2 regions of the Exiguobacterium sp. SH1S1 genome follow, and region 2 is predicted to be linked to the other one. Evidence: a T-box and tRNA genes for the amino acid it is inferred to sense, from the RefSeq annotation. Region 2 holds a T-box; the other holds one or more tRNA genes.
The links. A T-box is a leader RNA that pairs with one kind of tRNA and senses whether it is charged. The one in region 2 lies ahead of EVJ23_RS07110 (valine--tRNA ligase), so its partner is inferred to be a tRNA-Val.
Positions count from the first base shown of each region.

Region 1: it encodes a tRNA-Val, which carries the amino acid that the T-box ahead of EVJ23_RS07110 (valine--tRNA ligase) is inferred to sense. The anticodon was not compared.

Region 1 is NZ_SJUZ01000004.1:129,035-133,458, reverse strand. Features, by position in the region: gene EVJ23_RS09655 (TetR/AcrR family transcriptional regulator) at 86-664, shown strand; gene EVJ23_RS09650 (DMT family transporter) at 676-1,005, shown strand; gene EVJ23_RS09645 (DMT family transporter) at 1,002-1,316, shown strand; gene EVJ23_RS09640 (GNAT family N-acetyltransferase) at 1,384-1,941, shown strand; tRNA gene EVJ23_RS09635 (tRNA-Val) at 2,028-2,100, shown strand; gene EVJ23_RS09630 (DUF554 domain-containing protein) at 2,259-2,963, shown strand; gene EVJ23_RS09625 (FeoB-associated Cys-rich membrane protein) at 2,989-3,204, opposite strand; gene feoB (ferrous iron transport protein B) at 3,220-4,424, opposite strand, start outside.
Region 2 is NZ_SJUZ01000002.1:144,192-148,615, reverse strand. Features, by position in the region: gene hemB (porphobilinogen synthase) at 1-924, shown strand, start outside; gene hemL (glutamate-1-semialdehyde 2,1-aminomutase) at 921-2,225, shown strand; T-box leader at 2,273-2,493, shown strand; gene EVJ23_RS07110 (valine--tRNA ligase) at 2,549-4,424, shown strand, end outside.

The DNA.
Region 1 (4,424 bases), on a different contig from region 2:
TGTCCGTACAAAAACTCAATCCGGAAATTTGACTACCTACCGTTCGTTAGGTAAAGTAAGGGGAGATGAAAGGGGTAGATCGCATATGACCACGAAACAGCGCATTGAACAAGCTGCCAGACGCCGGTTCGCGCTTGAAGGATATGAAGGATTATCTTTGGCGGCGCTCGCCGAAGATGTCGGGATTAAGAAGGCGTCTTTATATGCGCACATCGACGGAAAAGAACAGCTGTTCAAACAAGTCGTCGAACAGATGGCCGAGCGTTACCAGCGAGCTTGGGAACAAGCACGGGACGAGTCAAATGAGGCGGCACCGCTCGAACGGATCGAGGCAATCGTTGAAGCGTTGATTCATTTCTTCGAAGAAGAAGAGACGTGGATGTTGACGAAACGAATGCTGCTCGTACCGCCTCCTGAGCTGCGCGTCTTCATCGAGACGACGATCGGGTCGGTCGAGACCGAGCTCCAGGCGTTTGAGAAAGAGCAATTCCGTTTGGCGATGGAGCGTGGCGATTTACCGGAACAATCGCTCGACGACGTATATGACGCGTACTATTGCTTTTTGGACGGGGCGTTGCTTTCACTCTTTTCGTTTGCAACGAATCGAGCGCAACGACAGCATGCAGCATTTAAAATTTTCAAGAGAGGAGTCGGGTGGACATGAAAAAGGAACAAATGGCTTGGTTGTGGCTCGTGTTCGCCGGACTTCTTGAAATTGTTTGGGCGACGACGATGAAATTGTCGAACGGGTTTACCGTGTTAGGACCGACCGTCGTGACCATCGTGTTATTGATTGTCAGTTTTGGCTTGTTGGCGATGTCGTTCCGTGTGTTGCCAGCTGGCACCGGGTACGCCGTTTTTACGGGTATCGGTGCTGTCGGGACGGTCATCGTTGGAAATATTTTGTTTGATGAGACGATGACGGGAATGAAGATGTTGTTTATCGCGACGCTCCTCATCGGGGTGGTCGGTTTGAAGCAAGTGACAGGAGGTGAGTCGGCATGAGTTGGACATTTTTAATAGGGGCTGGGCTCGCTGAGATGCTTGCTGTTTTCTTCATGGGAAAATCAAAAGGCTATCAGATTTTAAAATGGTCGCTTCTTTCGATCACGACGTTCGCACTAAGTTTTTATTTGTTGTCACGTTCCCTCGAGACGCTGCCGCTCGGACTCGCTTACTCGATTTGGGTCGGGATCGGCGCGGCGGGTGGAGTGATTCTCGGTATGTTGTACTTGAACGAGTCGAGGGATCGCTGGCGTATCTTCTTTTTAATTCTCATTATCGGGAGCGTTATCGGATTGAAAGTCGTGGCGTGAATAGGATTGAAACGAGATGAAAACGGGAATCGAATAGTTCAGACTGTGAACGAAAGGGGCGGGAAAGATGAATCTTGTCGAGTTGCAATCAGAACGTCTACGGCTTGAACATTACACGATCTCCGATTTCTATTTCGTAAAATCGCTACTCCAAGATCCGCGAGTGATGCGTTTCATCAGTCCGGACGGCAAGCCATATACGGATGAACAGACAATCGAATGGTTCGAGAGACAATTGGTCCGCTATACAACGGGCCGACAGACCGGACTCCTCAAACTGATGACACATCACAGCGATGAGCCGATCGGCCATGCCGGGACGCTCTTGCATGAACTTGATGGCAACATCGAGCTCGAGGTCGGTTATTGGCTGGCACCAAAGCACTGGCACATGGGCTACGGCCGGGAAGCGGCCGCGCGTCTCATGCGGCATGCGTTCGAGGAAGGCGAGAAAGACATCATCTCGCTCATTCACCCGGACAACGTGCCGTCACAACGAGTCGCGAAAGCGAACGGATTGCATTGGGACCGTGACACCGAACACGGAGGCATGATTGTGTCCGTGTATGCCGGCGATTTGGAACGTCTATGCCGTCACATGAAGCGGGAAGAAATGACGCGGTGAAAAAAATAAAAAAAGTTTTAAAAAACAGTTGCCAAGGCATTAGTTTCTTGATATATTAATAGTGTCCTAAAGAGAGGACACGACCTGATTCTGTAGCTCAGCTGGGAGAGCGCTACCTTGACAGGGTAGAGGTCGCTGGTTCGAGCCCAGTCAGAATCACTTGGGTGCCAAACCCGATGCGAAACCCATAGGAACGTGGGTTTCCGCGCAGCCACTTCTTACGAGAAGTGGCTTTTTTTGTGTATTCTTTTAATTGACAGCCCACATAAACAGTTGGTATATTCCTCTCAATACATACAGAAACGGGGAATTATACGATGGTATTAACCGGAACAATCGTCAATGCGGCCTTGATCGTGGTCGGCACATTACTCGGGTTGTTGTTTCACCGAATCCCCGAGCGGATGAAAGAGACGGTCACGGCTGCCATCGGTCTCGCCGTCGTCGTGCTTGGCGTGCAGATGGGCATGAAGAGTGAGAACTTTTTAATCGTCATCGGCAGTCTCGTTATCGGAGCCGCACTTGGCGAATGGTGGAAGCTCGACGAGAAGTTGAACGAGATCGGCTATCAGTTGGAACGGCGTCTCGGTGGAAAAAGTAAGTCGAGCATCGCGGAAGGCTTCATCACGGCGACGCTCATCTTTGTAATCGGGGCGATGGCCGTCATCGGGGCGCTCGACAGCGGCCTGCGCGGGGACCATGACGTCCTCTATACAAAAGGGTTGATTGACGGTTTCACGGCGCTTGTGCTCAGTTCGACGCTCGGCATCGGCGTCATGTTCTCGGCCGTACCGGTCTTGTTGTACCAAGGAGCGATCGCGTTGCTCGCCATCCAGATCATGAAGTTTATTCCGGAGTCGCTCATGGATGACTTTATTTTGGAGATGACGGCGACCGGCGGCGTCATGATCGTCGCCATCGGGTTGAACCTGGTCGGGATCACCCGGATTCGTGTCGCCAACTTGCTGCCCGGTATTTTGATGGTCGCGATCATTGTCACCACGTTACATATCTTCCAATGAAAAACGGACTAGCGAAAAAAATGCGCTAGTCCGTTTTTTTGTGGGCCGTGACTGGTTGATCAGGATGTAGTGCTTCCGCAATGATTTGATCCCAGTCTGCGGCGTCACAGGATGTCGTACAAGTCGGTGCGATTTCGCACGTGGCGCATTTACCGGCTTTTGCTTTACGGGTGTAGCGATGGAGCGAATAAGCGGCGTACCCGAATACGGCAAGACCGATCAGTAAATCAAATAAGAACATATGATTTCCTCCTTGTTAAGACAATCCGAACAGACGACCGATTTGATAGATCATCAGTGATACGACGTACGCAACACCAAGCCCATAAAGGCTAGCGACCCACGTCAACTTGGCACTTCCCACCTCGCGCCGAATGACGGCGACGGTCGCTAGACAAGGGACGTACAAGAGGACGAACGCCATGAAGCTATATGCGCTCAACGGCGTAAACACGGGAAGCAACGAAGCAGACAAGTCAGATTCGCTGACCGCATAAATGATCGCCATCGTCGATACGACGACTTCTTTCGCCAAAAAACCTGTGATGAGCGAAGCACCGGCCTGCCACGTCCCGAAACCGAGTGGAACCAACAACGTCGCAACGACCCCGCCGACCATAGCGAGAAAACTCTCATTCATCGGGACGTCCATTCCGGCTGGACCGGAATAGGCGAGTAACCAAATGAAGACGGAACCGCCAAAGATGAACGTACCTGCTTTTCGGACGAACCCTTTCGCTTTTTGCCACGTGCTACGCCAAAGCGTCAACCCTTGGGGGACACGATATGGAGGCTGTTCGACGATAAAGAGGCTGTTCCGATCTTCCGCCGCCAATACGGACGTGAATATTTTCGCGGCAATCAACGCCAGGACGATCCCGAGCATATAGAGCGATAAGACGACGAGCGCTTGGTTTGATGCGAAAAAACTGGCAGCGAAGACGGCATAAATCGGTAGACGCGCCGAGCACGACATGAACGGCGAAATAAAAATCGTGACGAGCCGCTCCCGCTCTTCCTCGACCGTCCGTGCCGCCATAATACCTGGGACGTTACAACCAAATCCAATGATCATCGGAATGAAACTTTTCCCGTTCAGTCCGACGAGTTGCATGAATCGGTCCATGACAATGGCGACACGCGCCATATAGCCAGAGTCCTCTAAAAACGAGATAAAGAAAAAGAGCACGAAAATCTGAGGGACGAAGACGAGGACACCGCCGACACCGGCAATCACCCCATCAATCAGCAACGCCTGGATGAAAGAAGAGGTCCCGAGCAGTTGTAACAACGAGCTCGTTCCGGACGTGACCGGACCCGACAGAAATCCATCCAACAGATCAGACAACGGGGCACCGATCCAGTTGAACGTGATGTGGAACAAGGTATAAAGTACTGTAAAGAAAATAGGTAAGCCCCAGATCGGATGTGTCACGACGGCATCGATGCGGTCGGTGACCG
Region 2 (4,424 bases):
GTACGTGAAAACCATGTTCGGAAAGAAGATTTGATTTATCCGCTCTTCGTCGTCGAAGGGACAAATATTAAACGCGAAGTCAGCTCGATGCCTGGCGTCTTCAACTTCTCGCTCGATCGTCTCGAAGACGAGATCCGTGAGCTCGTCGACCTCGGGCTCGAGTCCGTTCTCTTGTTCGGTGTACCTGAGCATAAAGACCCGGAAGGCACGGAAGCATACCACGATCACGGCATCGTCCAAGAAGCGATCCGCAAAGTGAAAGAGTGGGCACCACAGCTCACGGTCATCGCCGACACGTGCCTCTGTGAATATACGTCGACGGGCCACTGTGGCATCGTGAAGAACGGTGACGTCGATAACGACGCGTCACTGCCGCTTCACGTCCAGACGGCGATCACGCAAGCGCAAGCGGGCGCAGACATCATCGCGCCGAGCTCGATGATGGACGGCTTCGTCGCCGCCATCCGCGAAGGGCTCGACCAAAACGGCTTCAGCCACATCCCGATCATGAGCTACGGCGTCAAATACGCATCGGCGTACTACGGACCGTTCCGTGACGCGGCGCAGTCGGCGCCTGGTGAAGGCGACCGCAAAGGCTATCAGATGGACCCGGCTAACCGCCGCGAGGCGTTCCGGGAATCACAGTCGGACGTCGAGCAAGGTGCCGACTTTATGATCGTTAAACCGGCGCTCGCGTTCATGGACATCATCCGCGACATGCGCGACTCGCTCGATATGCCGATCGTGGCGTATAACGTGAGCGGGGAGTACGCGATGATTAAAGCGGCGTCGATGAACGACTGGATCGATGAACAACGTATCGTCATGGAGACGATGGTCGGTTTCAAACGGGCCGGTGCCGATTTGATCGTCACGTATTTCGCAAAAGACGTCTGTCGCTATTTGGAAGGAGAATTCGCATGACATACAAGCAAACTCGCTCAGAAGCAGCGTTCAAACAAGCACTCCCACTCATGCCGGGCGGGGTCAACAGCCCGGTCCGTGCCTATAAATCGGTCGGGATGACGCCGATCTTCGCCGAACGCGGTGAAGGTTCACGCGTCTACGACATCGACGGCAACGAGTACATCGACTACGTCCTCTCATGGGGACCACTCATTCTCGGTCACCGCGACCCGGTCGTCATGAAAGCGATTCAAGATCAGGCTGAAAAAGGCTGGACGTTCGGGACACCGACAGAGCTCGAGACGAAGATGGCCGAGCTCGTCATCGACCGCGTCCCATCGATCGAGATGGTCCGCATGGTCAACTCCGGTACGGAAGCGACGATGGCGGCTCTCCGCCTCGCACGCGGTTATACGGGCAAGACGAAGATCTTGAAGTTTGAAGGCTGCTACCACGGCCACGGGGACTCGCTCCTCATCAAGGCCGGATCTGGTGTCGCGACACTCGGTCTCCCGGACTCACCGGGCGTCCCGAAAGACTTGGCGAGCCATACGCTCACCGTCCCATACAACGACCTCGACGCGCTTCGCATCGCGTTCGAGAAGCACGGCGACGACATCGCCGGCGTCATCGTCGAACCGGCTGCCGGCAACATGGGCTTCGTCCCGCCGCAGCCAGGATTCCTCGAAGGACTGCGTGAGATCACGGAACAAAACGGTGCGCTCCTCATCTTTGACGAGGTCATGACCGGCTTCCGCGTCGGTTACAATTGCGCCCAAGGTTACTTTGGCGTGACCCCTGATCTTACGTGCCTCGGCAAAGTCATCGGCGGCGGCCTTCCGGTCGGCGCATACGGCGGCAAACGGGAGATCATGGAACACATCGCACCGCAAGGGCCGATCTACCAAGCAGGGACGCTTTCAGGCAACCCGCTCGCGATGATCGCCGGCTACACGACGCTGTCGCAACTCAAGCCTGAGCACTACGAGGAGTTCGAGCGCAAAGCCGACCGCCTCGCGGCAGGCTTCACGGCAGCGGCCGAGAAATATAACATCCCGCACGACACGAACCGGGCCGGCTCGATGTTCGGCTTCTTCTTCACGAACGAGAAAGTGACGAACTTCGAGAAGGCGAAAACGTCGAATCTCGACATGTTCCGCTCGTACTATCAGAAGATGGCGGCGCGTGGCGTGTTCTTGCCACCGTCACAGTTCGAAGGCTTGTTCTTGTCGACTGTGCATACGGACGAGGATATCGACGCGACGCTCGCCGCGGTCGATGCGACGTTCAAAGAGCTGCAACAAGAGTTTTCATTGTAATCTTGACTGAACCGTCTTCACTCGCTACAATTGTTTAACAGATACGTTTAAAAGCTATGATGAGGAATAGTACGCAACAACACTCCTTTTTAGAGACGCGGCCGCACGGTGCAAGGTCGCGAGGGAAGTGTGCGGAAGTCGCCTCGGAGCTGACCTTTTGAATCAAGTAGGAAGGTCCGGTCCATCGACCGTTATTCGATTTTGAGGGCGCCACGTGTTGGCGAACTAAGGTGGTACCGCGGAAGATACGGCTTCTTTCGTCCTTAGCGTTAAGGACGAGAGTAGCCGTTTTTTGTGTAGACAGATAGAGGAGGATTGGCACAATGACCAACGAAACAAACGAAATCAGCATGCCGACGAAGTACGACCCGAGTGCGACGGAAGCGAAATGGTACGACTATTGGATGGAGAACAACGTGTTCAAGGCGGACGAGGACGACTCGAAACAGCCTTACACGATCGTCATCCCGCCACCGAACGTCACAGGGAAACTTCACCTCGGACACGCGTGGGATACGACGCTCCAAGATCTACTCACGCGCTTGAAGCGCATGCAAGGCTATGACGTCCTCTGGCTCCCAGGGATGGACCACGCCGGTATCGCGACACAGGCGAAAGTTGAACAGAAGCTCCGTGAGGACGGCATCATGCGTTACGACCTCGGACGCGAGAAGTTCCTCGAGAAGACGTGGGAATGGAAAGACGAGTACGCCGACACGATCCGTGCCCAGTGGTCAAAACTAGGCCTCGGCCTCGACTACTCGCGTGAACGGTTCACACTCGACGCGGGACTCTCGAAAGCGGTCCAGGAAGTCTTCGTCCGCTTGTATGAAAAAGGTTTGATCTACCGTGGCGAATATATCGTCAACTGGGACCCGGCGCAAAAGACGGCCGTCTCCGACATCGAAGTCATCTACCAAGAAGTCGAAGGCGCGTTCTACCATATGAAATACCCGCTCGCTGATGGCTCAGGTCACATCGAGATCGCGACGACGCGCCCAGAGACGATGCTCGGCGATACGGCCGTCGCCGTCAACCCGAAAGACGAGCGCTACGCGCACCTCGTCGGTAAGACGATCATGCTCCCGGTCATGAACCGTGAGATCCCGATCGTCGCGGACGACTACGTCGACGTCGAGTTCGGTACCGGTTGCGTGAAGATCACGCCGGCGCACGACCCGAACGACTTTGAAATCGGGAACCGTCACGAGCTTCCGCGTATCCTCGTCATGGACGAGTCGGGGACGATGAACGAGAATGCTGGCAAGTACGAAGGGCTCGACCGCTTCGACTGCCGCAAGCAGCTCGTCAAAGACTTAGAAGCGGACGGCACGCTCGTCAAAATCGAGCCGCATACGCACTCGGTCGGTCACTCGGAACGTTCAGGCGCGGTCATCGAGCCGTACTTGTCGAAGCAATGGTTCGTCGATATGGAGCCACTCGCCAAAGCGGCGCTCGCAGCGCAAGGCAACGACGAGACGAAAGTCAACTTCGTCCCAGAGCGGTTCGAAGGCACGTACCTCCGCTGGATGGAAAACATCCGTGACTGGTGCATCAGCCGTCAACTTTGGTGGGGCCACCGCATCCCGGCTTGGTACCATAACGAGACAGGCGAAGTGTATGTAGGCAAAGAAGCGCCGGCTGACATTGAGAACTGGCATCAAGACGAAGACGTGCTCGACACGTGGTTCTCGTCAGCGCTCTGGCCGTTCTCGACGATGGGCTGGCCGGACACGGATTCAGCAGACTTCAAACGCTACTTCCCGACGAGCGCGCTCGTCACGGGTTACGACATCATCTTCTTCTGGGTATCGCGGATGATCTTCCAATCGCTCGAATTCACGGGCAAGCAGCCGTTCAATGACGTGCTCATCCACGGTCTGATCCGTGACTCGGAAGGCCGCAAGATGTCGAAATCGCTCGGTAACGGCGTCGACCCGATGGAAGTCATCGACCAGTACGGTGCCGACTCGCTCCGCTGGTTCCTGCTCACGGGCTCGACACCAGGGAACGACCTGCGCTTCTACTGGGAGAAGATCGAATCGACATGGAACTTCGCGAACAAGATTTGGAACGCGAGCCGCTTCGCCCTCATGAACATGGACGGGATGAAGTTTGAAGACATCGACCTCTCAGGTGAGAAGACGCTCGCCGACAAGTGGATCTTGACGCGCTTGAACGACACGGTCGACCAAGTGA